DNA from 4 places in the Paenibacillus sp. HWE-109 genome. Region 3 is predicted to be linked to each of the others. Evidence: riboswitches for the same ligand, from Rfam matches in the RefSeq annotation. Region 3 holds a riboswitch; each other region holds the start of a gene.
What was found. Region 3 has a riboswitch for cyclic di-GMP ahead of LOZ80_RS13030 (C40 family peptidase). Riboswitches for the same ligand answer to the same signal wherever they lie in the genome.

Region 1: linked by a shared signal. The riboswitch ahead of LOZ80_RS31665 (PilZ domain-containing protein) and the one ahead of LOZ80_RS13030 (C40 family peptidase) in region 3 are both predicted to bind cyclic di-GMP.
Region 2: linked by a shared signal. The riboswitch ahead of LOZ80_RS15295 (hypothetical protein) and the one ahead of LOZ80_RS13030 (C40 family peptidase) in region 3 are both predicted to bind cyclic di-GMP.
Region 4: linked by a shared signal. The riboswitch ahead of LOZ80_RS21165 (hypothetical protein) and the one ahead of LOZ80_RS13030 (C40 family peptidase) in region 3 are both predicted to bind cyclic di-GMP.

What each region holds. Positions count from the first base shown of each region.
Region 1 covers NZ_CP091881.1:7,375,255-7,383,029, reverse strand. The annotation lists gene spoIIR (stage II sporulation protein R) at 1-440, opposite strand, end outside; gene prmC (peptide chain release factor N(5)-glutamine methyltransferase) at 618-1,499, opposite strand; gene prfA (peptide chain release factor 1) at 1,499-2,575, opposite strand; gene ychF (redox-regulated ATPase YchF) at 2,610-3,710, opposite strand; gene LOZ80_RS31665 (PilZ domain-containing protein) at 3,788-4,522, opposite strand; cyclic di-GMP riboswitch class I at 4,627-4,713, opposite strand; gene tadA (tRNA adenosine(34) deaminase TadA) at 4,996-5,433, shown strand; tRNA gene LOZ80_RS31655 (tRNA-Arg) at 5,531-5,604, shown strand; gene LOZ80_RS31650 (hypothetical protein) at 5,837-6,031, shown strand; gene LOZ80_RS31645 (hypothetical protein) at 6,031-6,558, shown strand; gene LOZ80_RS31640 (MFS transporter) at 6,719-7,775, shown strand, end outside.
Region 2 covers NZ_CP091881.1:3,589,719-3,597,493, forward strand. The annotation lists gene LOZ80_RS15275 (DHH family phosphoesterase) at 1-564, opposite strand, end outside; gene LOZ80_RS15280 (hypothetical protein) at 561-935, opposite strand; gene LOZ80_RS15285 (hypothetical protein) at 1,748-2,248, opposite strand; gene LOZ80_RS15290 (hypothetical protein) at 3,339-3,593, opposite strand; gene LOZ80_RS15295 (hypothetical protein) at 3,928-4,206, opposite strand; cyclic di-GMP riboswitch class I at 4,223-4,308, opposite strand; gene LOZ80_RS15300 (phosphoesterase) at 4,533-5,042, opposite strand; gene LOZ80_RS15305 (alpha/beta hydrolase family protein) at 5,088-5,921, opposite strand; gene LOZ80_RS15310 (hypothetical protein) at 6,087-7,223, shown strand; gene LOZ80_RS15315 (stalk domain-containing protein) at 7,269-7,775, opposite strand, start outside.
Region 3 covers NZ_CP091881.1:3,170,654-3,178,428, reverse strand. The annotation lists gene LOZ80_RS13055 (ATP-binding protein) at 1-331, opposite strand, end outside; gene LOZ80_RS13050 (hypothetical protein) at 547-723, shown strand; gene LOZ80_RS13045 (2-oxoacid:acceptor oxidoreductase family protein) at 836-1,846, shown strand; gene LOZ80_RS13040 (thiamine pyrophosphate-dependent enzyme) at 1,881-4,184, shown strand; gene LOZ80_RS13035 (hypothetical protein) at 4,255-4,548, shown strand; cyclic di-GMP riboswitch class I at 4,668-4,754, shown strand; gene LOZ80_RS13030 (C40 family peptidase) at 4,931-5,884, shown strand; gene LOZ80_RS13025 (ribonuclease H-like YkuK family protein) at 5,992-6,585, shown strand; gene LOZ80_RS13020 (ADP-heptose synthase) at 6,720-7,226, shown strand; gene LOZ80_RS13015 (phosphotransferase) at 7,248-7,775, shown strand, end outside.
Region 4 covers NZ_CP091881.1:4,978,068-4,985,842, reverse strand. The annotation lists gene LOZ80_RS21195 (YuzB family protein) at 1-57, shown strand, start outside; gene LOZ80_RS21190 (glutathione peroxidase) at 447-941, opposite strand; gene LOZ80_RS21185 (esterase-like activity of phytase family protein) at 1,110-2,600, shown strand; gene LOZ80_RS21180 (TIGR01777 family oxidoreductase) at 2,656-3,540, opposite strand; gene LOZ80_RS21175 (glycine-rich domain-containing protein) at 3,651-4,655, shown strand; gene LOZ80_RS21170 (MDR family MFS transporter) at 4,850-6,073, shown strand; cyclic di-GMP riboswitch class I at 6,186-6,278, shown strand; gene LOZ80_RS21165 (hypothetical protein) at 6,380-6,679, shown strand; gene LOZ80_RS21160 (exopolyphosphatase) at 6,822-7,736, shown strand.

The DNA of each region.
Region 1 (7,775 bases), 4.2 Mb from region 3:
CCAATCGTAACCCGCAGCGCCTCATATTCACCTGCCGGATAGACTTGGTTGCCGTACATTTTCGTTGGAAAAGGAACTCTCCCCAATTCCACCGTATGGGAGTATGTGTAGCCGCGTGCTTCTATCATCTGTCCAACAAGCGTATCAAATTCAGCCAAATGTGCATTGACTACGACTCTTGCTTCATCTAGCGATTGCGGACCGACGACCCAAGTCTCCATACGAGCTATTATCGCGTCACGAATCTCGCGTTTTAGGGCTTGATCCTGGGCAGAATCCGAGTTTGCAAGAATACGCAAACGGATAGATTCTTCCGGTATAGTAGGCGCGATAACCGCCGCATTCGTCCGATTGGATTCCCAACATGTAATCATCACAATAAGTGCAAAAGCTACCAATAATAAATGTTTGAATGATGGCCGTTCCGTTCTTTTTACCATTAGAAAAAGCCCCTTTCCCTTCGCTTCTACCAACCAGTATGGGCAAAAAGAGAAGAGGCTAAACCTAGTAATCTATGAAAATTGTAAAAATAATAGAGTTAGGTTGAGAGACACAGGGTGGGCTGAAAAGGAAAAATAGCCTTAACTTCTTAGTTCAGGTGCTTCTAGCTGGTTATCCTACCCGCTGGATTCGCGGATCGCCAGTACGTGGCGATTAATGCCCTGCAGATCCGGCACGAAGCGGATCTCGTCCCAGTCGGCGGCGGCGCCCAACATCGCCGCCACAGCCTCCGCTTGCCGGATGCCGACCTCGAACCCGACCACGGTCGGGATTCGCGGCAGCTGCGGCAGCTGCGAGATCATACGGCGGTAGAGGTCGAGTCCCTCTACACCGCCGAACAAAGCCGTGTGCGGCTCGAACAGCCGCACCTCCGGCATTAGCGCAGGCAGGTCGCCATCAGGGATATACGGTGGGTTCGACACCAGTATATCGGGCGCGATCCCGCGCTGGATGAACGGTTCGAGGAGGTCTCCCTCGAGCCACTCCACACGCGCAGCCACGCCGTGGCGCTGCGCGTTCACGCGGGCCATCTCCAGCGCTGCCGCGGAGATGTCGCTGGCCGCCACGCGCCACGCGAGGCGCGCGTGCGCAATCGTAACCGGGATCACTCCGCTCCCGGTGCCAACATCCGCAAGCAGCGGAGCGCCTAGCGGGAACAGACGCGTGCCCTCGTGGAGCAAAGCTTCCACGAGCAGTTCCGTCTCCGGCCGCGGGATCAGCACGGCCGGGCTCACAGCAAAAGGAAGGCCGTAGAAATCCTGCTCGCCGATGATATACTGCACCGGCTCGCCCGCGGCCTTCCGCTCGACCAGCTGACGCCAAGACTCCGCCAGCTCCACTGGAAACTGTTCCTGGAAGCGGAACAGCAGCTTCGTTCGCGTGCAGCCTAGCAGGTGCTGCAGCAACAGCTCCACACAGGAAGCTGCCTCGGCCACGCCTAGCTTCCCTAAAAAAGAAGAAGCCTCTACATAGGCTTCTCTAATCGTTGCAGTCGGCATCACATCGCCTGCTCCCCTTTATCTAACGCATCGGACTGTGCAGCAATGGTTAATGCGGAAACAATCTCCGCCATATCGCCGTTAAGGACCGTTTCCAAACGATGCAAAGTCAAACCAATCCGGTGATCGGTAATCCGGCTTTGCGGGAAGTTGTACGTACGGATACGCTCTGAACGGTCTCCCGTACCTACCTTGCTTTTACGCTCGCCAGCATATTTCGCTTCTTCCTCTTCACGCAATTTATCCGAAATCCGCGTACGAAGTACGCGAAGTGCCGACTCTTTATTCGAGTTTTGCGATTTGCCATCCTGACAAGTAGCTACGATGCCTGTAGGCACATGAGTTACGCGCACAGCAGATTTCGTTGTATTAACGGACTGACCGCCCGCTCCACTTGAACAGAACGTATCTACGCGAATGTCCGCATCATGAATGACAATTTCTACATCTTCAGCTTCCGGCATAACAACAACCGTAGAGGTCGATGTATGAATGCGTCCGCCAGACTCCGTAACTGGAATCCGCTGTACACGGTGCGCTCCGCTCTCAAACTTAAGCTTGCTATAAGCACCTTTGCCCGTAATCATGAAAATGATCTCTTTGAATCCGCCTAAATCATTCACGGAAGCATCCAGAATTTCCGTTTTCCAGCCTTGACCATCCGCATAACGCGTATACATCCGGTAAAGATCACCTGCGAATAACGCAGCTTCATCACCACCAGCCGCTCCGCGAATTTCGACGATTACGTTCTTACCGTCGTTGGGATCTTTGGGCATCATCAGCAATCTAAGCTGTTCTTCCAAAGAAGCCGCTTGTTCGCTCAGCTCATCAATCTCCATTTTGACCATTTCGCGCATCTCATCGTCCAGCTTCTCGTTCTGCATCACTTTCGCATCAGCGAGCTGTTCACTTACACTCTTATATTCATTATAAGCATCATAAGCTTCTTGAAGATCGGATTGTTCTTTGGAGTATTCTCTCAATTTCTTCGTATCATTTGTGACATCAGGGTCACATAACAATTCACTTAATTTATCATATCGATCTACAATCGATTGCAATCTATCCAACATCGTGGATCACTCCTTTCTTATCTTTTTCTCGTAGTTAAACGTTGAATCTGAAATGCATGACGTCCCCGTCATTCACCACGTACTCTTTGCCTTCAAGTCGCACTTGGCCTTTTTCCTTAGCTCCATTCATGGAACCAGCCGCTGCCAAATCATTGTAAGACACAACCTCAGCACGGATAAAACCACGTTCGAAATCGGTGTGAATCACACCAGCTGCTTGCGGTGCTTTCGTTCCTTTACGAATCGTCCAGGCTCTTACCTCTTGCACGCCAGCTGTGAAATACGTATACAAGCCAAGCTTTCTATACGCTGCTTTAATCAATCTATTCAAGCCGGACTCTTGAAGTCCCAACTCTTCGAGGAACATCGCTTTTTCTTCGTCTTCCAACTCGGCGATTTCGGATTCAACCTTCGCGCTGATCGACACCACTTCGTTGTTTTCGCCTTCAGCAAATTCTTTCACAATCTTCACGAAAGGATTTTCGTCTGCTGTCGCCACTTCATCCTCACTCACGTTTGCTGCATAAAGCACAGGTTTCATGGTCAAAAGGTGAAGATCGCGCACGAGAAGTTTCTCATCTTCGCTGAGATCCAAACTACGCGCTGGCTTATCTTCATAAAGCGCTTCTTTAATACGCTCCAAACACTCCACTTCAGCAACAACCTTTTTGTCGCCGCCTTTGAGGTTTTTGCGTGAACGCTCAATCTTCTTCTCTACGGACTCGATGTCAGCCAATATCAATTCAAGATTGATCGTCTCGATATCGCCAATCGGATCTACTTTACCAGAAACGTGGGTAATATTATCATCTTCAAAACAACGAACAACATGCACAATGGCATCCACTTCACGAATGTGCGCCAGAAATTTATTTCCAAGCCCTTCGCCTTTGCTCGCGCCCTTCACTAAACCCGCGATATCCACGAATTCAAAGGCTGTCGGGACAATGCTCTTAGGCACAACAATCTCTACCAGCTTCTGCAATCTCTCGTCTGGTACTTCAACTACCCCAACATTCGGATCGATCGTACAAAACGGATAATTCGCAGATTCTGCTCCCGCCTGTGTAATTGCATTAAACAATGTCGATTTTCCTACGTTCGGTAGACCGACGATACCTGCTTTCAAAGCCATTGTAGTTACAACTCCTTAATTTTCGAAAATCATCCTTCTTATTATATAGTACTTGGAACGCAAAAAAAAGCCTGAGGCTACGGATTGGCCACAGTCTTTTTTTCCATTGCTTTTTTGATTTGCGCTTCCCGCTTCTGAATGAAGTAAGTTTCTATCTGATTTTTGAGGATAAAGCCTCTTAACGCATTTGTTTTTTCATCCGGAACATTCAAATATCTGGCCCCATAGTAGAAGCCCGCATTTGTTTTCTCTTTTCTAACAACTTCCATTGTACAGGCCATCGAAAAGCCAAGATTCAATTCAACTTCCAGCTGAGAATGCTTTTGGATAATTTTTTCGACCATTGCATTGTCATCTACCGTGAAGCCTACGCCATTAATGGAAATATTTTTGATCGAAATGGCAATCGGATTGTCTAAATGATGTTTATTTCGCTTATTTACATCTTGAAGTCCGAATAACAAGCCGCCCTTTGTGACTTCAACACGAGGAAACTCCCGTTTCTCCGTAAATTTCCGACGATTTTCGGGTGGATTCAGCACGATGAGAGATCCCTGCTCTTTGGCAACTACCGTCGTTTCCCAAACAAACAGCCCTGATTTCGTATAGACTGTCATTTTCAGCTTATCCCCCAACCGAAACACATCAAACTCAGGGAGTTCTACCTCAATAATGTCACCGAGAGCATAAGTCAACACACCAGTAGCTACGAAATCTTCCTTGCTGAGCACTGCTTTACTGTCGATCATGACATCAGCATCATAGCCTTCTTTACTGCCATAAAGTTTCATGGGTTGTTGCTCGTTGGCCACTTTACTCAACATCCTTTCGCGAACCGTACTCGACTTATATCATTAAAAATAGACCGCCCCGATGATCCGGAACAGTCTATTACCTTAATCAAAAAGCAATGATTTTCGGTAACCAGGCTGTCATAGTTCGCGGGAACCGTAGACCCTCAGCTTTGCGTCCTTGCCTTTCAGCAAGTTTGCCATTTCGAATTCTGCAATTTCATGTCTGATTGTGGTTGTGCAGGCTTTATGGTCATAAAGGCCTACTAGCATCTTCATTATATCGGAACCTTGTCTCAGTTATCAACTAAAAACCTTGCGCAGCCCATCTTTTTAGTGTATGAATGTAGAAAGAAAAAAGTATCCACAACTTTTTAAGTTATCCACATTGTTATCCACAGGTTGTTAACAACGAATATTTGTTCGATGTTTTATTCACATGTGGATAAATTATTTTAGCGAGGTGTCCCCCTGTGGATGAACATATCCCCTGGATGAAAGAAGCCATTCAAGAGGCGCTCAAAGCCGAAGCCATCCGCGAAGTGCCGATCGGCGCTGTCGTTGTCCACCAAGGCCAAATTATTGGTCGCGGCTACAATCTTCGTGAAACAACCCTAGATCCGCTCGCTCATGCAGAGCTGGTTGCTATTAAGCAGGCAAGTGAACATTTGCAGGCGTGGCGTCTGCTAGATTGCCAGCTTTATGTTACGTTAGAACCCTGCCCTATGTGCGCTGGCGCCATTGTTCAAGCTCGGATCCCGCAAGTGATTTATGGCACGACGGATCCTAAAGCAGGCTGCGCGGGGACGCTCATGAACCTGCTGCAGGAAGACCGGTTTAATCACCGTGTCGACGTCATTAGCGGCGTCATGCAGGAAGAGTGTTCGACGATGCTGACCCAATTTTTCCGTAAATTACGCGGCAAGGAATAATCGTTGCATCCATCTGTGCAAGAAATTCTCTAGATGACCTGGCCGCAACCGAATGCTTGCGCCGTGGAGGCCTTCGTGCTATCATAATTCTTGCTATGCGCCCGTAGCTCAGCAGGATAGAGCAACAGTTTCCTAAACTGTAGGTCGTACGTTCGAATCGTATCGGGCGCGTATATCCTACCTAAAGAGGCTGCCCTTAAGTCATAAATTGACTTTTGGGACAGCCTCTTTTTTCTTTTTTATAGAAACACTATTTTTACAACAGTCGTACGCCCAAAAGGGTTTTCTCTTGAAGAGCAATTTATCAGCATTAATTTTTGTATGGTAATATATACCTATTTTTGATATGCTAAAATTCTACAAAATATTTAAAAATTATCCATTATAAGAAATGAGGAGAACCATGTATTTCAGAATATCAGCCCTATCTGCAGGTATTATTTCTTTTCTCTATGCCGTTTCCATGCTATCTTCCAGCCGCGTATTCACGTTTGACACAGCTTTAAATTTGAGTACCATATTGGGCGTTGCTCTTGGCCTATCGCTGTTCAATTTCTTCATTGCACTATTGAAAACATACCGAACGGAGGCTGCTTAATGCCACGCAGGCTTACTATTTACTTAGGTATGGCTGGTGCTTTGCTCTTATCTATCGCCAGCTTAATGAATTGGCAAGCCTTAACTGTCATCGGGCAATCCGCTATTTACGAAGATGATGTCGTTGATTTTGCAAAATTTCTTTTCAAATATAAGCCTCTTGTTCTGTGCTTATCCGCTATTCTCATAGGTATGTTTTTTATTAACTTCAGTTGGGAATTTGGGCAGCAAAAAAGTAAAGTCGTATCGAGTCTCCAGTTCAATTCTCGTTTTATAAATGATTATGAGGTAAAGAATACCTATAGTATCATTTTTAAATTCATTGGGGTGGCAACCATTGTAATTGGATTTCTGTCAGCCATCTACTTATGGACAGGCGGAATTGACCTTCCTAGAGATAAATCATCCGTATTCTTATTCGGCTTAGTCCCACTCCTGTATTCCTTACTTGGAGGCTTAATCTTTATGGGGTTTGGTGAAGTTCTTAAATTACTGCAACAGATACGAGACAAAAATACTACGATTTAAACCAATAACCCTTCTAGCGTCATAGACGTAGAAGGGTTATTTTTTATCCCTAATCCATCCAGTTGTCTTGCTCATATTATTTGTGATTACGTACCATAGCCTAGCACCCAGCCAATGTTCTATAATGAACGGAGCTCAGTCCGAAAGGAGTCTTACACCAATGACGATCATCAAAACGCCATCCTCCTACCGCATCCCTCTTTTCTGCGCGGTAACGTTGCTGTTCTGGATGTCGATGTATACCAGCGTTCCTATTATGGCCCCCTATGTGGAATTTCTGGGCGGGAACCATCAGCTTGCTGGGTGGATTGTCGGGATGTATGGTATCTCGCAAATGCTGCTTCGAATTCCAGTCGGTATTATGTCGGACCGATTTCATAAACGCAAACTGTTCATCACCTTTGGGCTGTTTTTCACAGCGATTGCGGGTTTAGGGCTCTGGTTCACGCATGATTTCACCTGGATCCTCATTCTGCGTGCACTGGCCGGCGCGGCTGCGGCAACTTGGGTAGATTTCACGGTATTATTTACGAGCTATTATAAGCATGAAGATTCTACGAAAGCGATTGGCACGATTTCCTTCTTCAATTCGCTCGGCCAGGTGCTCGGTATTCTTGCGGCAGGTTGGGCCGCTGATTCTCTAGGCTGGGAAGCTGCATTTATTTTAGGCGCCGGACTAGGTGTGATAGGGCTTATAGGATCTTTTTTCCTCGTAGAAAAGGTCGAACCCGACGCTCCAAAAATAACGCTGCGCGGCATTGGTGAGGTGGCGACGGACCGGACCTTACTGTTTGTTTCTTTACTAGCCATTCTGTCTCAAGTGCTGATCTTTGCCACTGTCTTCGGGTTCACGCCTGTTTATGCTACCGAGCTTGGGGCTGATAAATTTTCTTTATCCCTGCTCTCTTTGTTTGCCAATGTGCCAGTGGCCCTAGCTTCTTTATTCGGTGGAAGGCGTTGGGCTGCCAGATATGGAGAAAAGCGCATGGTCGTATGGGGCTTCCTTCTTATGGGGATATTCACATTCTCGGTTCCGTTCACGCATCATCTTTGGATACTTATGATTACTCAAGCTTTTGCCGGGTTCGGGCGAGGGCTTTCCTTTACACTTCTGATGGGAATGAGCATCAAACATATGGCTGCGGATAAGCGGGCAACGGCCATGGGCTTTTTCCAAGCGATCTATGGCCTCGGTATGTTCATTGGTCCTGTTCTCA
Region 2 (7,775 bases), 420 kb from region 3:
CAGCAAACGCTCGGTGTCCGTAAACTCAATCGATAAACTATCGGTAAAACGCCGCACAAACCGATCGCGTCCAATGATATAAAGGAGGTCGTTCAGTTCTCTCGCGCTGTCATCGTTATACACCGTGGACCATTCCCACGTATCGTAGCGTCGAACCGTCTCTGTAAATGAAGCGAGGTCGAACCTTTCCGATGGGTACCGAAGCGTTTCGAAGAAGAACATCTCCGTACCGGAACGCTTGCCTCCGTGTGGAGAATCCGTTTCAACAAAAGCCCAGCTATATCTGTTTAGCCACAGCGCGGTAGGATGGTGGTCTAACAGCATCACTTTTCCGGAAAACTCCGATAACCGATCCGCGACTTCTTCGTTAACGCTTATGTCCGTGATGTAGATAAATTCGTAGTTGTCCGTAATCCCTGCGGACAGGAAATCCGCGATCTTCTGATTTACGTCATGATAATCGCAATACTCAATGTCTATGCGGTCACCGAATGTGTGGAGCGCAACGATAGCGCAGCCTACTCCGTCTAAGTCCGTATGTGTAAAAAGTTTAATCCGACTCATGCTCGCGCCTCCTCAATTATCCATTTACCGCGGATCTCATCTTCGCGAAATATTATTCGCCAGCCGTCCTTCTTTAGTCCGCGGTCCCCGGTTACTTCCGATTTAATCCACGCGCCCTTTTCGTACGCTGCGAATGCAGTCGCGAAGTCTACGAGCTGCTGGCGTTTGCGCCATTCGTAACTAGCGAGAATGTCCGTAGTAGGTACGAACGTTTCAACATCCTGGAAGAAACGCGGATCATTCCACACTAACGCTTTAGACGCGTAGTTAGCGTACGCCGTAAAAGTAACCGCGCTTCCTTCAAACGGCCCACTCGCGACCTCGTACGTTTCCCCTTCTCGAATATCGCGTAACATTTCCCACGTTTTCATATAGCGGGCCTCCTCGTTTTCTGCCGCAGCAGGATTGTGTGATTACAGTAGCAAAATAGGACATGTTTGTTCGCAATCAACCGCAGCCAAATTGAGTAGGTTTCACGGGAAGCTGGCGGGATCTTAACGTTGGGTTAACGTATAGAGAACGTTAATAACGTTATAAGAGCGTATATAAAGATCTTTAAAGATATATAAAGATCTAAGTACTTAAGATCTAACGATATTCACTACGTTCATATCGTTTCGCCACGGATAAACCCGTTCCGTAGCGAATCAATTAAACATAGACCTTATCGCGCAAAGGGTTTCGTAAGAAAACCCAACCAAACGGACAGCACGGGCCACCAGTTTCGCAAGTCCTACCGTAGCCACCGAATCCCCGCCGTGACTTTACCGTGGAATTTGCGCGAAATTAGGCGTTTTGGTAGCGAGTTGGAACATTTTATCATCCGTAATGTTAAACGCGCTAATTTGACGGTAAAACGAAGGCGAAACGTAATAGCGGTATTTTTCGAATTGCTTGCGTTAATCGATTGAGTGCGTAGCAGGATCGTATGACTACAGTAGCAAAATAAGATATGTTTTTTAGCGTCATCCGAGACGCCTAAAACGGCATTCAAGTATACGATATTACGTACAATGAAGCGTATTTACGTTATTTGAACGCTGTAAACGGCCTTTAAGTTAAACGGTGAAACTCAGATATCGACGCAGCCAAACGCGGCGGACGCGTTCGTTACCACGTGATAGCTCGGCGAGTTCGAGGAATATGCGTGGTGGACACGCGGCGAAATCGAGTACTTTAGCGCTCATGAGGCGGCCTCCTTTCGTTCGTGATTACCGAAGTCAATACGAATTGGGAACGCGATTCCCGTTGATTCGCGCCAAAGTTCAAGCGATGAGACAACGTAACCATAGCGTTCATTATCGCGTTTGATTTCGTCAATTGTGCGTGAATTAGCGTAACACCAGTCGACAAACTGCCTATATTCATCGAAGGTGAGTCCGTTTAAGTCCGCGAGATACGCGACTACGTCTGCGAATCGATTGGCGTCGATATCGGTGCGCGTGCGTATCCATTCGAAGGGGTTAGCGTCGTTTTTGGAGCAATTTACACTTTGCGACAGCGGGATGATATTTCCTAAGTAGGTACCCCCGTGACCGGTTGCGATGGCGATAAAATGATCGTCGTCTAATCGAGATATTCTTTGTGTAAGTGCGCACAAAGTACCAAACATATCTTTCATGTCTCTGCGTATTTCATCTGACCACTGTAGTGTCAAACATTTCTTTAATGTTCTGTACTTCAATCTTTGCACTGCACATTTGAATCGGTTCCGCCTCTCCCAACTTTGTTTATTGAGAGAACATCGCTCTAAATTATTAAGCCTCCAGTTATTGGATAATTCTCTCTGATAGAGCGCGTTTTCTACACGCCATTTTTTGCGTGCTTTTCTCATACGATCTTGATTCCCCTCTCTCCAACGACGATTAATTTCTTGAATTTGTTCCCTTCGTTGGCCGTACCTAAGTTGACTTATTTCCTTGATACACTCCTTACAATGAGGTTTTCTCCCTGTGGGATTCCGTGAAGCTACGTGATACTCCACCAACACCTTCACAACGAAGCACTTCGTACACTCCTTCGCGTCAACTTCCTCCGCCTGCCTATCCGCGATTCTATACATAAGCAACTTAGTCAACTCAACGTGTTTCCGTCGCTTTTTTACCTCAACGATTGCCCCGACGCTACTACTTCGTTTACTAACGCCCGCCTTCGACATGTTACCGTTACCTCCTTCGTTTTCCACTTATACTTCCTCTATGTACGCTGATCGAATGTCGTACAGTTTTGGGGAAAGATTTATTTTCGTTTCTATACTGCATTGTACGAATACTCCGATTAATCTCGCACAAAAACGCAAAAAATTAAGCGCGACAACTCGTTAATAACGAATCGCGCGCTTAAATGGGAAACTATTTAACGCAGGGTACGGGTCAAAAACATTGTTAGATTCCGCTCCTACGGTTATAATAGTAGTAATCGAATAAGAGATCGTGATGAGTTATGTTGACCACCCGTTTCAACATACGTTGATTTAGTAGTGTTCGGACTGACGTTTGGACTACTGAATGGACAAGCGTTGAGCCAAATGAAGTCCATCCGTAAGTTGACAGGGTAGGGGTCAGTGGTTCGAGCCCACTACAGGTCATCCAGAGAAACCCTTACGTTGTAAGGGTTTATTTCATGTTTAGAGAACTATTGATCCATGAATGAGTGCCAAATTCGGTTCCGTGGTCAATATTTGGTCAAGAATGCATTTTTCTGATCAATAGCGGTTTTCACATTTCTTTTGCTTTGCAAATAAATAAAGCCCACTCCAATTTGCTGAGTGAGCTTCACTGCAATTTCCGTTTAAAATCTCTTATGTATGAGTCCGTTTCAATGGATTTAACTGAAAGCATTTCAAGAATGCGATCTTGTCTTTCTTGCCCTTCAATAAGTCCCTTTACGTTATCCTTGGTTTCCTTAATATTTTTCTCAACGTTATCTGATTTATCCTCTAATGATTTCAAACTGCCATTGTTTTCCCCAACCATCTTAATTAATGTACCCAACATTTCCTCAATTCGATTAAGCTGCATATTTTCCATCTTCTCAACTCCCTAGCTTTGTTAGTTTTAATTATAAAATACCTAGCAAGAACCGACCTATAAACATGGCAATAAATTTAACTCGATTCATTACTGAAAAGCAGTTTTCCGAAATTAACAGCAGTCTCCTTTGGTATACTAGTCGGTATGTAAGGTCTATATCTTTTTATTAGAGGTCATAATAAAGAAAACCTTGAAGTCTTCTTCAAGGTTTTTCTCACTGATCAATTTGAAAAATAACTACAAAACATTCAAAGTGTTCCTAAACAATAAAAAGAGATTTTTGGCGCTACATTTCAACAAGTCCGAGATACATAAATATTAGAATTTTATTTTAATTTCTTCTTCGCTTTATATCATTGTGGGTATAGTCTTTAAATGTCCTATTGATTTTTGCAAATGCAATTTTAGTTGAAGCTTTATCAATTGGTTGAAAAATCATATCAGCAAAATCCACGATTTCCATTTCAAGTCCCTCATCCTGAAATAATTTAACGAAATCACCGATGCTTGGATTTTTGTCTACATCACAAAAAAAAGGTATCTCTTTAAAAGTTTTCGTTAAACGATCATTATATTCTACCACAGCAATATATTTGATTTTAGTCGCCAAAATTGTCGCCTCCGCTTTCGATAACTGGCTAGCACAGTGCTTTTGCACTAAGCCCCTTTAGTTTTGCGTCCCTACTTTTCAATAGGTTTGCCTTGTCGAGCACTAACTGCTTAACATTAAATTTCAGTCTACATGAATTGGTTAATTATGTCTAGTTCTAAAGTAGCAGTTACTTAAAAACTTACTGTAAAAGAGTAGCTTCAGCTTAGGCTATATGACAATCCCAAAACAGTCATCTTGCTTTAGAAAACCCTTGTGAATTAACGTTTTTTTGTTCAACAAACAAAAAAAACGTGGCCAATTCGGCCACAGTTTGCTCTATCTCCTTATTGCTCCTCATTCACCACAACCGCATCACGAATCTGCTCAAAAGAAACCGGTGTGTAATCCAGTTGTTCCACACTCACATTATAATAATGAAGTCCCTCGTATTTCTGCCCGTGAATGTGGCCATGGACATTGACGTATGGCATCTGTTTGTTCATGTACATGGGTTCGTGAGACAGGAAAAAAAAGTTTTTATAAATGATCGGATAATCGCTCACTTCATCAAAACCGGCATCGAGCCACCACGTCCTGGACCTTCCCCGGTCATGGTTGCCTAGGATGAGGATTTTGTAGCCGTTGAGTTGCGAAACGATTGCTTGGGTCTTCTCTTTGTTGAGAAAGGAGAAATCCCCCAGATGGAATACCGTGTCCTCTTTGTTCACAACTTGATTCCATTTGGCAATCATGCTTGCATTCATTTCCTCGGTATCGACGAAAGGGCGATTTTCAAAATCAATAATCAATTTATGACCAAAATGGTGGTCGGATATGAAAAAAGTTTGGGACATGGACATCCGCCTCCTCGATTTAATTAGTTCATTCAACAAAAACAGCTATCCAAGCATTTCGCGAATGCTCTCAAGCGTAACGCGAATAGCTTCTTTCATTGGCGCCGTCTCACCTTGGAAGGGATGAACGGATCCGAAGGTATGATTTCCAGCAGGAATGCGAAGCCACTTAATAGCAGGATTTTGCTGCACTAACTGAGTGGACCCCTTAATGCCTCGCTCCCCATCTTCTGTGCCTTGGACCAGTGAGACAGGGCAAGCAATACCGCTAATTCTGCTAATGATATCCAATCGCTCCTGATTTCGTTCCATATCCACTAGTATTTCCAAATCTAGCGGCATATTTTGCTTAGTTCGTCCATTCAACGTATACGCGCGTCCCGTTTCGCGCATTTCCGCTTTATTTTCCTCGGTGAACAGATCGACATTAGCAATGCCATTCCAACTAATTACACCCGCAATTTGAGCTGGATGATCTAAGGCATAAATCAGACAAACCGCAGCCCCCCTGCTGTGTCCCAACAGAAGAATTGGCTGCTTTGACGCGATTTTATCTCTTTGGTAAATATAATTTACTACGGCTTCCAAATCTTCTAGATCGCGCGAATAAGTAGCTTTCGCAAACTTCTCAAGTTCTGAGAATGTTAGCAAATCTGCTCCGACTCCGTTGTGCGAAAAATTGATAGCGACAACATCGACATCCTTTGCCAAGGATTGCGCTGAATACGGAAACATGCCCCAATCTTTAAAGCCTTTATAGCCATGACAAATGATCAGGGTACCTTTCGAGGGTTGTGATTCCGCTGTATACCAATCCCCCCGCACTATGCGATCCTGCTCAAGTTGGATTTCGAATGATTGACCTGCTCTGCTTCCCATCTGTCTTCCTCACTTTCCATATTTGTTCAAAACAACCTTAGCTATTGCTAGTTTAACACAATTATTCTAAAGCAGCCTAAACCAGATTAATGATTATAATTTCTAAGGATTTAGTAAAAACTGACTACAGCGCTCAAATAAATCCACGCAGGAGGACGTTAACCTATGTATCACAACCGAGCAAACAGCTTGCTTTCCAAAGTAATCTGCATGCTGTTGTTCATTTTGTTCATTTCCAATTTTATGATTGGCAGACCCTATGTGAAGGGCATGGAGCCAACAGATCAAAGTGCAGCAGACACTAACAACTTTCGGTTGATTGTCAAATCTTCAGCAAGTGCAGCTTATCAAACCGAAGTCATGTTTACGGATAAAAAATTAAAAAAAGAGCTTGACGATCGCAGATTAGGGGTAGCATTCTCTGACTCCTTACTGCTGGATACGACGCTTACCTATGACAATAAAGGTCAGACGCAAAGTTTTGGCGTCACTCTGAATGGAGAAGTAGTGGACCCCACAGCTGGTTCCTTTTTGGAACTGTCAGCCCATGTACAAGAAGTTCTGCGTGCACAAGTTCAAGATCTTAGAGCCAAACATTACGGCGAATTGCTGCCTTGGGAGGAAGCCAGTTTAATTCTCCCGAAATATAGTAAATTCACGATTGTCGATGTGGAAAGCGGTCTTAGCTTTGAAGGACAGCGTCGTGCTGGTTCCCATCACGCGGATGTTCAGCCGCTGACCAAAGAAGACTCTGCGACGCTCAAAACCATCTACGGCGGCACCTGGAGCTGGGACCGCCGAGCGGTCCTCGTGAAGCTGAACGGCCGCACGTTGGCTGGCTCCATGCATGGCATGCCGCATGGCGGAGATGGTATTCCCGGAAATGACTTCGACGGTCATTTCTGCATTCACTTCCTCGGGAGCGTGACGCATGGTTCCCGCTCTATGGACCCGGCGCACCAAGTCATGGTGCACCGGGCAGCCGGCTTGCTGATCCCTTACGTCAGCAAGCTCTCGCCCTGGGCGCTGATCGACGTATGGATCAGCGCAGCGAACCAAGGTGACCTGCAGCTGCTGCAGGTCACCACAGGGCAAGAACAGGCGGTGCACGTGCGCAGCATGCGCCGCCTGTCCAAGTTCCCGGAGCTGGACGTAAGCCAGCTCCTGCAGCTCGAGACCGCGGTCAGCGTGACGGCTACGCCGGAACGCGCCTCCGCGGTCGTGAACAGACGCGTGCTCTTTCGCCTCGAAAGAGCCTCGCTGGATGCGCGCTGGTATATCCGCAGCACGGTCATGCAATAACCAAAGCCCGGTCCCTCTGCGCTAGACGAGGGACCGGGCTTTGGTTTATTTAACGGTTATTTTACCCTTCATAAAATTCTTATGCGGTTCACAGAAGTACGTATACTCCCCGGGGGTTGTCAACGTGATACTTTCGGATTCCCCAGCGCCGAGCAGATTCGTTTTGAAGCTGCCATTATCGGCAACAGCGTTATGCTTCACTTTATCCTTATTGGTGAAAACAATGGTTGATCCCGCTTCAACCGTCAGATCCCCTTCTTTAAATGCAAAGCCTTCGATGTTCACATAATACGTCTTGGCTGTGGCTTCGCCAGACACAAGATTAACTGTCCGAGTTGCCTCATCGTAAGCGACTCTTACTCCGAACACTTCGGCCAGGAAGCGTGAATGCACGAATGTAGTGCTATTGATAAGCTGCGCTGGTCCAACCATCGTATGCGGGGTACCATCGACATGGGCTTCACTGGAACCGATTGTCAATTTAACTTCTTTGCCTTCTTTACTTACCGTTACGGTTTGGGTAGCTGCCTCATAGCCTACCTTTAGACCAAT
Region 3 (7,775 bases):
TGCTGCTTGCTAAAGCAGGCTGCCAATAGTAATCGAGCACGATCAAACAGCCAATATTAAAACAGAACCATGTCATAAAGGAGGGGATGAAACCAACGAACAAGATGGCAGAAATTAAACAAATCGGGAAAAAATGAAGAGAGTAGATCAGTGGATCAATTTCTTCGTACCGCCAGTACAACATCATTAATGCCATTAAAATAAAGGCGAATAGAAACTTACGCTGTTGATCTTTGTAGATGAATATTGGTGCAAGAACTAAATGGATTAAGATCGCAGTAATGAGGTAGAAAAGGCTATGAAGTTCATAAGAAACGACTGAATGGAGCAAAGGAATTCCGTCCTTTCCAAAGATTACGACAGAATCTGTATTATTTCTACATTATCTCATAAAATTGGACCTTATCAATAGAAATGGTACATTTTGAATGCTAAAGATTTGATAAAGACTTATAGCGTTATGGCTGCATGCGGCTGTATAATGAATAAGAATTAGAGTGCAAACGTTTACAAATTCATTGGGTTTGAAAACGAGGAGAGATGAGGATGAAGGCGTGCTCACAGGTTTGCGGTGTTTTCTTTAATCCGCTTGACGAAGATTATGTAAACGTATGTGAGGATTGTGAAGACGCCATCAAAGAGGATCCAGCCAGTGAGGAGAGTAAGGGAACATCCAGTTATTATTTGGGCAGCTGTGGGCTTATTATTGATTATTTGCTTTGAGGACAAGGACAAAAAAAGGTTGATAACCAGAGATTTCTTGTTACAATGAAAGTAGATTTACTATTCATACTATTCATTCTTTATGCTGTTCATTTTCGAAAGGAGACCTTGCATGGTAACTTTACCTAAATTGAACGATCTCGGCTTTTTCGAGATTAGACTGGAATCCATTGGCGGACTCGGCGCAAATCTAGCGGGAAAGATGCTAGCTGAAGCAGGTGTTGTCGGAGTGGGTTTGAACGGGGTTAGCTTTTCTTCTTATGGTTCAGAGAAGAAAGGGTCAGCAGTGAAGGCACATATCAGGTTCTGTGACATGGATACGAGAATACGGGATACTTCGCCCGTAGAACGACCGCACGTTGTTGGTGTATTTCACGAATCGCTTTCCAAAACTGTAAACGTTATCAGTGGCATCTACGAAGATAGTACCGTATTAGTAAATTCAACGAAAACGCCAGATGAGCTCAAGGAAAAAATGAAGCTCCGTGGCGGTACCATTGCGGTTATTGATGCGATTGGTATTTCACTAGAGGAAAAGAATCGCGTTAACATGGCGATGCTTGGCGCGTTGTTCCGGTTATGTGATTTTCTTGATCCGGAGGTGATGCGAGGTGTTATCCGCAAGTCTTTGGAGAAGAAATATCCGCTTGCCGTAGCGCCTGCCTTGCGAACATTTGACCGGGGATACGATGAAGTCGTGTTCCAAACGTATGCGCTTCCAGCAGGGGAGACAATGCCTGATTTTGTACGTTTTGATACACCTGTTCTGGGGTATGAAACTCAGTCCATTGGCGGAGTGATTACGAATCCCGGCAATAGTGTTTTGAAGGATCTCAGTATTTCACGCGCGGGGATGATGCCCCATTTTCATGAAGATAAATGTATTCACTGTGCCTCTTGCGATAATGTGTGTCCGGACTTCTGCTTCGTATGGGATGAACTTCCTGACAAAAAAGGTCGTCCACAGATGTTCTTGCAAGGCATTGATTATCAATACTGCAAAGGCTGCCTTAAATGTGTACAGGCTTGTCCGACGGATGCGCTCGCTAGTGAGCGGGAAGAAGATGGATATGCCGATAGTCATCGAATGCCGCATCGTTTCAATCTAGCTATAAACTCTTAGAGAGTATTTATGGGAGAAGGGTGGAACTACTCGCATGTCCATTGATATCAAGAAGGAATTAGGGCAAGCCAAAGTGGAGCAGCGCATTGTCTACGAGTCAGGCAACGAGATGGCAGCCTATGCAGCTCATCAAATCAATTATCATATCATGGGGTATTTCCCTATTTCCCCATCTACAGAAGTCGCGCAATTCCTCGATCTCATGAAGTCCAATGGGCAGCATGATATCGTTCTCATCCCCGCAGACGGGGAACATGGTTCTGCAGGCATATGCTATGGTGCTTCAACCGCTGGCGGCCGCGTCTTCAACGCGACCAGTGCTAACGGCTATTTGTACATGCTGGAACAGATGCCGGTTCAATCCGGGACACGGTTTCCGATGGTTATGAATCTGGTCTGCCGCTCCGTATCTGGTCCGCTCAATATTCATGGCGATCACTCTGATTTGTATTATGCTTTGAATACAGGTTGGCCAATTGTTATGTGTCGTGACCCGCAGGCTGTCTATGATATGAATATCATCGCTTTGCGGCTAGCCGAAGATCCAGCCGTGCGTTTACCCGTATTGGTTGCCTCCGATGGCTATTTCACATCGCATCAGAAGCGAAGGGTACAAACGTTCGCGCATCGAGAAGATGTGCATGCCTTTATTGGCGAGCAGCCGCAAGGCTTTCCGGATACGTTAGATCGTAATAATCCGATTACGGTTGGACCTTACATGAATGAACCGGATTATATCAATAATTGTTATCAACAATCCATGGCTATGTACAATGCCGGTGAGGTTTACGATCGCATTCGGCAAGAATATGCCGATTTGACGGGCCGTGACTATCCGATTCTGGAGCTCTATCGGATGGAGGACGCGGAAGTCGCGGTGTTCCTGATGAATTCGGCATCCGAAATCATCAAGGACGTCGTCGACCAGCTCCGCGAGAAAGGCATTAAAGCCGGATCCATCGCGCCGAACATGATCCGTCCTTTCCCTGCCAAGCAGATCGCAGAAGCTTTGCAGCATGTGAAGGCGATCACGGTTGGCGATCGCGCAGATTCTTACGGCGGCCATGGCGGCAATATGGTCAATGAAATTAAGGCGGCCTTGTTCACGCATGGGAACAAGGACACGCTTGTCATAAGCCGAATCTACGGCTTAGGTGGCAAGGACTTTTATGCCGAGGATGGGCATAATCTGTTCCAGTTTGCCATTGACGCTGTACAAAGCGGCAAAGTGGATGTGCCTTTCGATTACTATGGGCACACGCCTGGTGATCCATCCAAAGCGCCTAAGCGGGTGCTGACACCGATGAAGTATGAGGACCTGAATACAGGCCTCATAACCGTAACACCGGATGAAGCTACAGGTAAGCTGAATGTAAGAATTCCGCCTCTGCGCGCGCTGACGAAGAAGCCCAAGCGAATTGCGCCAGGTCATGGCGCTTGTCCGGGCTGTGGCATTTTCTCTGGTTTAGAGCTGTTCTTCAAAGGCATTGAAGGCGATATTGTTTCGATATTCCATACGGGATGTGCCATGGTTGTAACGACTGGCTACCCGTATTCGGCTCATAAAGCTACGTATATTCATAATCTCTTCCAGAACGGCGCAGCAACGCTCTCAGGCGTTGTAGAGATGTTCTGGGAGCGTAAGCGTCGAGGTGAACTGGATCATCTTGGCTTGCAGGATGATTTCACGTTCGTCATGATTACCGGCGATGGCGGTATGGACATTGGGATGGGACCAGCCATAGGAGCTGCGCTGCGGAATCATAAAATGATCATTCTCGAGTACGATAACGAAGGCTATATGAATACGGGAGCCCAATTATCTTATTCGACGCCAATGGGTCACCGCACTTCAACTTCCAACGTAGGGAAACACCAAGGCGGTAAAGTATTTCATCATAAGGATACGGCGCAAATTATGGCAGCTACACATATTCCTTATGTCTTTACGGGATCAGAAGCATATCCGCAGGATCTGGTGAAAAAAGCTGCCAAGGCCCAGTGGTATGCGCAGCATGAGGGACTGGTCTATGGTAAAATCCTAATCGCCTGTCCGCTGAACTGGTTATCTGACGATCAGGAAGGCTCCAATATCGTTGGAGCGGCCGTTGATTCGTGTTTCTTTCCGCTGTATGAGGTGGAGCATGGCGTTACGACGATCACCTATAATCCGGAGGACAAGAGCAAGAAGATTCCGTTATCCGATTGGCTCAAGACGATGGGCAAAACGAAGCATATGACGAAGCCGGAGTACGAGGGTTCTTTGAAATCCTTCGAAACGGAAGTCGAGCGTCGTTGGAACCGGTTGAAAGCCAAGCATGAGAATGCTTATTTATAAGTTGACACTATAACAGGAAGGCACATTCACCCGAGTGGTGAACGTGCCTTTTTATCGGAGGTTGAAAGGTATGCCCTATGTCTTGCAGCACAAAGTGAGTGAACAATTGTTCACTTGCCGATTAGTAAATCATTATGGATTAGCTTATTATGGCGTCAAATTTTGGCTCGAACAAGATGAAGCTGTTGAGCAATTTGCATCTTTGGTAGAGGAGCGTTTGGAGCAAGCATCGCATGAATGGCAAGTGGTAGAGATTGAAGAAAGGGAGATGAAACTCTGTAATGTGAAGCTGAAAAATGATCCGAATTTGCTCGTTTTTTGGCCACATACACGAAAACCGGAGGTTCGTAAACTGGAAAATTAAGGCGGTTAGTCAATAGGCAGCAAGCCTCTGTGGTTTCGACAATAAACGCAACTTTGCGCCTATATTCGATATTCACCCCCGCAAATTATAATTAGGCTACGAAAGAAAAAATTCACATCACAACGAAGTGGCAAACCGAGCGAAAGCTTGGGACGCAAAGCTATAGGGGCTCTCGTGTTGCGACACAGTGCTAGCCAGCTGCCGAATGCGATGGGACCTTCCTACCAGGAAAGGATAACCCAGCTGAGGCTATGGGGTTATCCTTTTTGCTATCTTTCGGTGTCGAAAGTTGCGGAAAGCGGATCTAATTACTCATATCGTCAGATCGGCTTTACAAAGCTAACTCACAGCTAGACAAACACATTCTTTGGAGGTAGAGACGATGAGAAAATGGACGATGGTTTTGGGAATGTTCGTGATGGCACTTGCTTTTGCACTTCCTGCTGCGACGATGGCAGATGAAGGGATCACGACGAAGGCGCAAATTGTTTCAGGTGTGAGTTTCCGTGATCAAGCGAGTACTTCCAGCAATGTGATTCGCATGTTGAAAACGAATGAAATTGTTACCTTGACTGATTATGTTACTGTCAATTGGTACAAAATTAAAGATGCTCAAGGCGTAAGCGGATATGTTTCAACGAATAGCAAATACATAAAAGTGATCAGTAATGCGAAAATCATTTATGGCGTTAACTTTCGCACTCAACCGACATCAGACAGCAGTTCGAAGGTCATTCGCATGCTCAGCAAAGGGGAAGAGGTTCTGGTTACGGATAAAGTGAATGACAGTTGGTACAAGATTCAGGATGGTAGTAGTGTAAGCGGATATGTAAGCACCAGCAGTAAATACATAAGCACTGATTTTTCAGTTAGCATACCTAATTTACCCGTGGCAGATGAAATTGAAGCTGTGATCGCTGCAGGCAATGTTTACTTAGGGACGCCATATGAATTTGGATCTGTTCGTGGAGATACTTCCACTTTTGATTGTTCCGATTTCATCCAAACGATATTCTGGGATGCACTTAGATTCTCTGTTCCGGGTGAGTCCAGAGATCAGGGTGATTTCGTTAAATCTCTCGGAGCTGTAAACAAAGATTGGACAAGTTTGAAACGTGGCGATCTGATGTTTTTCAGCAATTACAAAGGAAGCAAAGCTTCAGATTATCAAAATGTAAACCCGCTGACGGAACCAATTACACATGTTGGGATTTACTTAGGCAATGGAAGCCTGCTTCATACGTATTCGATTGAATCTGGCGGTGTTCGTGTGGATACGATCGATGGCAAGCAATGGGAGAATCGCTTTTTGTTCGGCGGCAGTGTTATTCGATAACAGATGGTTCGATCTAGGGAACTTTGCCATATACTATAGATAGAGGCGAATGCTGGCTTCAGCATTCGCCTCTTCTTCAATCTAAGGAGAAAGGAAGAACCCTATCTTTGAAACCTTCGACGACAAGCCATCCCATGGAGTTTCGGAACACGACGGAAAGAGGACTTGACCTTGATACGGTACACGAACGTATTCTACACTTTATACGACTTGATCCCGCGGCTGCTTATAAGTTCATTATCGGAACGGATTGTCAAGTACATTCCGGTCATACGAAGTTCATTACCGGTGTTGTTATTCAACGGTTAGGAAAAGGAGCGTGGGCGTGTTATCGGCAAGTCATCGTTCACAGAGCTTTGCATTCGATTAGAGAGAAGCTTTCTATGGAAACGGCGCTTAGTGAAGAGATTGCTATGTACTTTGACGAGACGAAGAGACAGGATATGGAAGATATTGTGCTTCCTCACCTCTACCAAGGTGCATCCTTCGACATGTATATTCATATTGATGCCGGGGATGATGAGAATAAGAACCGGACAGCCAAATTTGTCCAAGAGATGGTCCGGCGTGTTGAATCCGTCGGTATGGTACCTGTAATAAAACCAGATTGTTATGTAGCTTCTGCCTATGCGAATCGATTTTCAAAAAAGCCTTATCAGCCGCAATTAGAGGATCGTGAGGTCATCGATGGCATTTTATAAAAGACGAACCGTTAGTACGAAGTGATCAATTGGATCCTGGCGACTAACGGTTTTGTTTGCATAAAAAAAGGATTTATCCAGCTTTTATCGAAATAATGCAAGGACTACCTTAGAGAGAGGAGAGCGTGATAAATATGAGCAAAACGTTTATTATAGAGGCTGTTATGTTAGCTGTTCACGGACAATTGATGCTGCCCGGACAGCCCGTTACTTATATAATCCCTTATACCAGTATTCAGGAGCTGTATGAGCTGCAGTCCGGAAGCGAACCCATTATGCTGGAGGAAGAAGACGATGGATTTGTCAAACAAATGATTGGCGAACTGATTGCATTCTTTGAAGAAGCTTTTAACAAGAAAAAAATAGAAAAAGCGCTTTCCATGCCATGGAGAAAAAGCCCGCCGCTTCCTATCAATGAAAATGTGACTTTACTCGTTGTGTTTGCCATTGATAACGAAGCCTATGGAGAACAATTTGACCCCATCGAAACGGAATTAATTCTTACTTCGATCAAGGAGCAGGGAGCGCTTCTAACTGATCAATTAGATTTCATTGAGAGAATCATCCAAGCGGAGATTCCTGTTCAAGCGTTCGATGTAGCAGATTTTGAATTCGCGGTTGAAGATGACAATCAGGTATAGAAGGAGTTGACAGCGATTAATATGAGTTCCAAAGAAAAAGAGGAGCAGTTGGCTGCACTGCCTGCCCATTGGTTCCCAGGTCAAGTGTGGACGATGCGCACAGGCGAAGGTGGAATGAATAATACAACTCGATTTGTTGACGTTGATGGTATTTCCTATGTCCTTAGATTGTATGAGACGCATAGGGACATGGATAAAATTAGGTATGAGCATCGTATTTTGTTGGCCTTAGCAGATCGCAAAAGTCAACTTTCTTATCGATTGCCGGTTCCTATCGAACTGCCGGAAGGGGGGACAATTGTTCAATTAGAAGAGGGAACAGGAAAATTGGCTGCTTTATTTACCTATACGGATGGTTACAATCCGACATGGTCACATCCACAGCAATTAGTCAATTTCGGAAAAGCTGTCGGACAATTGTCTTCTGCTCTTGCTGCGATTTCAGTTGAGCTGGCACCTGTCTATCCTCCTTACTATGAAATCGAGCATATTCATCCCCGTTGTTCACCGGAAGCTGTTCGGGCGTTCTGCCTGCAGCCGCCGGATATA
Region 4 (7,775 bases), 1.8 Mb from region 3:
GTAACAGCCCCAACGGAAGATGAAGCCATTGAAAAGGCAAAAAAATATGTGAAATAACGAAAAAGCATCCGCTCATTCTGTGAGCAGGATGCTTTTTTGATTAGATAAGGCTGAATCCATGCGGATAAGTGTCGATAAGCAAATAAGCCATCGGATCTTGTTTGGTGTAAACGCGGAGTTACTCCAGCTGCCTCACAGAGGAAAGGGAACTACAGTGCGCTAATCTAGCAAAAAGTGGTATTATCGCGAGCGAGAGGGAACTGCAGTGCGCTATATTTGTTATTTGAAGGGAAACTCAGCGCTTTGCGTGGAAATAAGACACTGTAGTTCCGCTATGACTCTAGAATCCCTGCTATTTGCCTAAATAGCGTACTGTAGTTCCCATTAACAGGATTTGTCCGCTTTGAAGAGGCTGATTTCTCAGGGCGGCGAAGCCGTTTTTTTAATTAAGCTTGGACAGCGGATTTCTCAAGCAGTTTACGAATTTGCTCATCGATTTTACTTGGCTTTGTAGTAGGGGAGAAACGTTTGAGGACGCGGCCATCTTGATCAACGAGAAACTTCGTGAAGTTCCATTTAATGCCTGAGCCAAATATACCGGAAGTCTGTTGCTTCAGGTGGCGGTACAAAGGATGCGCGTCGGATCCGTTCACATTTATTTTGGAAAACAGGGGGAAGTTGACGCCGAAATTTAATTGGCAAGCCTGTTGAACCTGTGCATCGTCACCGGGTTCCTGATCCATGAATTGATTGCAAGGAAAACCCAGCACGCTGAAACCTTGATCTTTGTAGGTGTCGTGGAGCTCTTGAAGTCCTGTAAATTGGGGAGCCAATCCACAATTCGTTGCCGTATTGACGATAAGTAGTACTTGACCCTTGTAGTCAGCAAGGGATTTCTCTTCACCGCGGATCGTTCGAACCGTAAATTGATGAACGTTCAAAAGGATCACCTTCTTCTATATATTTTGTACAAATTAATTGTACACAACTTTTAGTCGTAATGCAAAGATTAATTTATTTACAAAACATTCATATCTCTCTAACACTGTGCGAATAGACAAGCCGTAAGCTAATCTCAAAGGAAGATATCAGATCATTGGAGGGTTAAAATGAAAAGATTTTTCAGAAGAAAACGTTTGCTCCTATTGTTTGCCGCTATGGGTACCTTAACCAGTGCAACTGTCGTTGCAGCAGGTCCGGCAGCGCTGGAAGCTATTGCGGTAAAGTTTCCAATAACATCCGGTGGCAAAACGCTAACCCTGGACAAGGATCCCGTTGTCATTGACGGCAGTACCTATGTACCCCTTCGCACGATTGGTGAAGCACTGGGGAAGCAAGTGGAATGGAATGAATGGAACCAGTCCATTTCCCTCAAAGATATTCCGAAAGTGACAGGGAAATTTGAGTGGAAAAATGCGCCTGTTCTGGACAAAGGGATTCAAGAAGGCGGCTTCTCCGGTTTAGTGCATCTGCCCAAAGATGCTCCTAATACGTTCTATTCGCTTGCGGATCGCGGACCTAATGGTGAAGTAGGCAAAGATAAACTACGTACATTTCCTATTGATAGTTATATTCCTCGTTTGTACAAATTCAAAATTACAAATGGTACGATTGAAATTCTGGAAACGATTAAACTCTCCTTGCCGGACGGCAAAATCGATAAAGTAAGCAAGACCAAATACATAACAGGTTTACCGAATCTAGACGGAACAGATGAAGTGCCTTACGATGAGAAAGGGGCAACGAAACTTTCCTATGATCCGGACGGATTGGACTTGGAAGGTATCGCCTACAGCCCATCTGATGATACGTTTTGGATTTCGGATGAATATCGGCCATCCATTCTTCAAGTTAAACGCGATGGAACGATTCTAGGCCGCTATGTGCCAAAAGGTTCCAAAGAGAAATTAGTACAGGCCGGCGCACAGATCCCTATTTTCGATACGCTGCCTGAGGTTTACAACAAACGTATTGCCAACCGTGGTTTCGAAGGTGTGACGATTTCACCAGACGGTAAATTCCTATACACATCCATTCAAAGCCCAATGGCAAATCCGGATAAAAAAACAGGGGAAGCCTCCAGAAATCTTCGTATTCTTAAGATGGATTTGGCGACGAAACAAATCGTTGGTGAGTATGTGTATGTGGCTGAACAAGCGGGAATGTTTGCGAAAGTGAATCAAAAAGATATCGTTATCAGCGATATGTCGGCTCTTTCTGGTGATGTGCTTTTGGTGGATGAGCGTGATAAAAACGCGGGCGCGGATGCTCAGTTGAAGAGGATCTACAAGTCCGATTTCTCCAAAGCAACGAATATTTTGGGGAAAGCGGCCAGCAATAACTTGGAAGGGCTATCCATTCAACAGTTGAAGGATCAAGGGATTCAGCCTGTAAGTAAAGAATTGATCGTTGATATTGCCAAACTTGGCTATCCCTATGAGAAAATCGAAGGACTAGCGGTCGTTGACAAAAATACGATTGCCATTGTTAACGATAACGATTTCGGTATCAGCTATGATGAAAAAGGCGTATTGACGTTAACGGGAGCTCCTACACAATTGCAACTTATTCAAGTAACAGATGACTTATCGACTAAATAGTTGGACAAACAAAACCCAGGTCAACGAGCGGTGCTCGCGGATCTGGGTTTTCTATTCAAACGATATCGGCAAGCGCTTTTTCTACGTGTATGTACTTGAATGTAAATCCATTCGCAAGAAGAACGTGCGGGAGCACCTTCTGGCCGTCTAAGAGAAGGGTGGACAATTCGCCGAAAATCAGCTTCAGCACGAAAGCGGGGAGCGGGAATAAGTTAGGCCTGTGCATCGCTTTCCCTAATGCCCGTCCGAATACTAGATTGGTCACCGGATTCGGCGCTGTGGCATTGACCGGTCCAACGATGGCATCGTTCACGATGCAGAAATCGATCAATCGCACCATATCTTCAATATGGATCCATGAGAGCCACTGCTTGCCGCTGCCTATTCGGCCGCCAACGCCAAGCTTGTAAGGCAGAGCCATTTTGGGAAAAGCGCCTTCTTGGCCATCGAGCACAAGTCCTACGCGCACTTTGACGATTCTGGGTCCTTTGATTTGATCTGCCGTGTGTTCCCACTGCTCGACGACGCCTGATAAAAAATCGACTTGACGATGAGGACTTCGCTCATCAAATGTCTCTGTCTCTGAAGTACCGTAGACGGACATACCGGAAGCATTGACAATCACTTTGGGTTTGGTGGTCATCCTTTCAACCAGCTGTGCAACCTGTTCAGCGGCCTTAATGCGTGATTGGACAATTCGCTCTTTGGCTTTCGAGGTCCACCGTTGATTAATGGATTCTCCAGCAAGATTGACGATCGCATCCAAACCTTCGAGGTCTTGTGAAGAGGTTCGCAGTTGCTCCCATGTTACAGTACGCGCATGCGGGCTCACAGTTTGGGCTGAACGGGAAATATTGATTAATTCATGGCCTTGCTGCTGCAAATGTGAGATCAATCGCTTGCCTATAAAGCCGCTGCCGCCGGTAACTGCAATTTTCATTGATCAGCACCTCCTTACGAGTATTATAGGTGTTGTAACCTCTATTTTCCAACGATTGTTATTCTTCGATTTACATAGATGTGTTATATTGGAAATAAGGAGGGATGCTCATGTTTCGCTTTTTATTCGGAAAATCATCCAAACCGCCCAAGCGCAATCGTCCTGGAAAATCCAAACCGAGTTATCGCGCAGCAGATTTACCTCAAGGGCTTGGTTTACAAGCTGGCATTCCATTAGATCGTCTAGTCGCTAAATTGGACAGCGCACTTCCGCCTGATTATGTAGAAAGACTCCAATATCGTGTCAAAATCGAACACCCGCTTATGAGTGATGATGAGTTTTCTTGTAAATGGTTTGAATTAAAGCGATTTTTCCTCATGAATCTGATCTTAAAGCGAACCCCGATGTTCAGCCACGAAATCGACGATATTTGGCATGAGATGTTGATGTTCACACGGGAATATCAACGGTTCGGAGAGCAATTCGCAGGTGGCGTTATTCACCATGCGCCTGAGCGCGAACCTAAGGAAATGCCGGGAGAGCGCGCATGGTTTGACTGGGTATATGCGCATTTATTTGAATTTGCGCCAACCAGCGCCCGCTGTTGGAATGGCTTCTTCCGTAATCCGTTGGATAAGGAACGAACAGACTTGCTTCGCGGCGGGAACGAAGAGGAGATCGCCGCGCTGTGGTTTGATATGGAGCAAGCGAAGCGATATCCCGAAGTGGCTGAAACGATCCGCTTGCTCGTAGCGCAAGCGATTTCGGAAGCCGAGAAGGCCGCGAACAGCCGCAGGTTTGAGGATACAGGCTGGCAGAACTCCTTATCCGGGCCTAACAGTATGGTCTACTTAGCAGGCGCGATGATGTTCTTCTCCATCAGCGAAGCCCACGATTACACGAGCGGTATGGACTCGTATATGCCTGAGAATCAAGAAGATATAGAGAAAGACAGAACCTCCAACTGCTCGGCGTCAGGCTGCGGTGGCTACAGCAGCGGTGACAATAGCGGCGACAACAGCTCCGACGGTGATTCTGGCAGCGGCAACAATTGCAGTTCCGGATCGGGTTCCTCCTGCTCATCTTCCAGCTGCGGTTCCAGCTGCAGCAGCTAGCCATTAAACCCAAATCAATCAAAGACTGTTCTCAAGGTGTCCAACACTTGAAGACGGTTTTTTTGTTGTGCGCTCTAAATCCAACAAAAACCAACAAATCGAAGACACCAATCGCTAATTTTCGTGTATAATTGGAATTCGATGTTCATTTGATTGACCGTCGGTAAATAAAGTGGTGATAGGAGTCTCTTTACATGAATCGGTTGCGTGGTTTTCTTGGTTCATATCATCCCATTGTGCATACGCTGCTGTTGGGAACGGTGATGGCTAGGGCAGCGTCATCGATGAGCTTGCCGTTTCTTGCCATCTATTTGGCAAGACATTCGTCCATGAGTCCCGTCATGATCGGGGTCGTTATCGGGATGGGCTCTCTGGCAGGAACGGTCGGCGGTTTTATTGGCGGGACATTATCTGACCGATTTGGCCGAAGAATTATTATGTTAGCCGCACTATTTGGCTGGGCATTCGTATTTCTGGGCTTCAGTGTCGTTAAATTACCGCTCCTGTTCATGCTGCTCAATATGCTGAACGGGCTCTGCCGGTCCTTCTATGAACCGGTATCGCAGGCCTTGATGGCAGATCTGACAGAACCTGCGAAGCGGCTTAGCGTATTCTCATTACGCTACATGGCCATTAACGTCGGGGTTGCTGTTGGTCCATTGTTAGGTGCTTTTTTTGCCACCTGGAGTGGAGCGCTTCCTTTTATGATCACGGGTCTCATTTATTTTATTTATGCCGTTACCCTGTATGTCCTGTTAAGCAAGTTTGGCATTAAAAAAATCGAAGGTGAGAAGAAATCACCTGTTACTTTTGGTTCTGCATGGCGTGTCATTCGCAGTGATATGACTTTTCGCTACTATATTTTAGGCGGTATCATTGGCGCAATCGGCTACTCGCAGGTCATGGTGACACTTTCGCAATATTTGGAGAAAAGCTTTGTGGATGGCGTCAAAATGTTTGCCATTCTGATGAGCGTTAATGCAATTGTGGTGATTGCCATGCAAATTCCGCTTACGCGCTGGTCCGAGAAGTATACACCGCTTGCAGCTATCGTTTTTGGCAATTTAATGTTTGCATTAGGCGATATTGGATTTGCGTTGTCGCATTCGCTTATTTGGCTTATTGTGTCTATGAGTATTTTTACATTGGGTGAGATCTTGAATTACCCGGCAGCGAATATGTTGATTGACAAATTAGCGCCTGAGCATATGCGAGGAACGTATTTTGGTGCCCAAACTTTAACGAACGTCGGTCACTTTATGGGCCCATGGATTGGTGGATTTTTGCTTGTTTCCTATGGGGGCAGCACGTTGTTCAACAGTATGGCGGTAATTACATTGGCGGGTTCCATTTTCTACTGGAAAGGCACGATTCGTCAAAGGTTGCTGAAAAATACGTCGAAAAAAGAAAATTTATGAAAATAATTGAAAAATTAGTTCTTGAGAACTATTCGAATTCAAAACAACTTCCCTTATTCTTGAGAGTGTAGATCAGTTAAACCAAGTTCATACCGTTACAACATGTTACACATCTCGACAAAGGCAAAGCTGACGAAAGTCAGCGACGCAAAGCTAAAGGGGCTTACTTGTCCTGAAACGGACAAATTGCCAGCCAGCTGCCGAACGATTGGGTATTCAACATAGAACCCCTCCGATCGGAATAATCGCGGGGTTTTTCTCTGTCATAACCAAATGAATTGTACGAATAAAGGAGGACCAAGCAGCATGCAGTCTGAACTACATGAAGAGCAAAAAGTAACTTCGCTATGTGGTAATCATGTTGCCCGTTTGGTTCCGTCTTCAGACGGACCAAAGCTGATGATTAATCGAGAAGAATATGCCTTGAATGAAAATTGCTGGGATGTTGAAATGTTTCATGGGAGAAGCAACAGCATCTTGATTTTCTACTGGAAAGGCGAAGTTAAGCTATCCGTAAAGATACCGCCTATTGCTCAAATCGAAGCATTTTTGAATAGGCTTTATCAATGTTTGTCTTCCAAGTTAAGAACGGTGCAGCCGATTTAGGCGTACCGTTCTTTTTTTCATGCTTGATGCGGAAGCGCTCATCGCAAGACAAAAGCATTGTCACGAAACGACAGAAGCTGATATAATAATTAACAATAAGGTATGTAGTGCAAAAGGACTACGATTAGGGGGCTACACGAGCATGAGATTAATTACACGTTCGGATTTTGATGGTCTGGTATGTGCGATGCTTTTCAAAAAAATGAACATGGTGGATGAAATGAAATTCGTCCATCCCAAAGATATGCAGGACGGCTTGATTGAAGTTACGGAGAACGATATCTTGGCCAATGTCCCTTATGTGCCTGGTTGCGGTTTATGGTTTGATCACCACTCCAGCGAGCTTGAGCGTATGGGCGAGAAGGTAGCGTACAAAGGTGAAACGCGGATTGCCCCAAGCGCGGCACGTGTCGTCTATGATTATTACGGCGGCCAAGAAACCTTTGGCGATATCGATGATATTATGCAAGGCGTAGACAAAGCGGATTCGGCACAATTCAGCAAAGAGGATATTTTGAATCCAAGCGGCTGGGACCTGTTGTCCTTTATTATGGATGCCCGCACAGGCCTGGGTCGCTATCGCGATTATGCAATCAGCAATTATCAACTCATGGAAGAACTGGTCGAGCACTGTGCGACGAAATCTGTTCATGAAATTATGGAACTGCCTGATGTGAAGGAGCGTGTGGCACGTTACCTGGAATTGGACGTTCTCTATCGAGACATGCTGCAAACCTATACACGTACCGAAGGCAATGTCATTATTACGGATCTGCGTAATGTAGAGACCATTTATCCAGGCAATCGTTTCATGGTATACGCCCTTTATCCGGAGCAAAACGTATCGATTTGGATTGTCGACGGCCGCAATAAACAAAACTGTGTATTCGCGTGCGGTCATAGCATTGTCAATCGCTCCTCCAAGACGAATATCGGAAATTTGATGCTCCAAAATGGGGGTGGAGGTCACCAGGCTGCAGGGACTTGTCAGGTGGATTATGACCAAGCTGAGGATGTATTGAAGCAAATTATTGCAACGATGAGAGCAGACGGTTAATTCTTACAACCAGCCGCAGGACAGGAACCTCCCTGATTG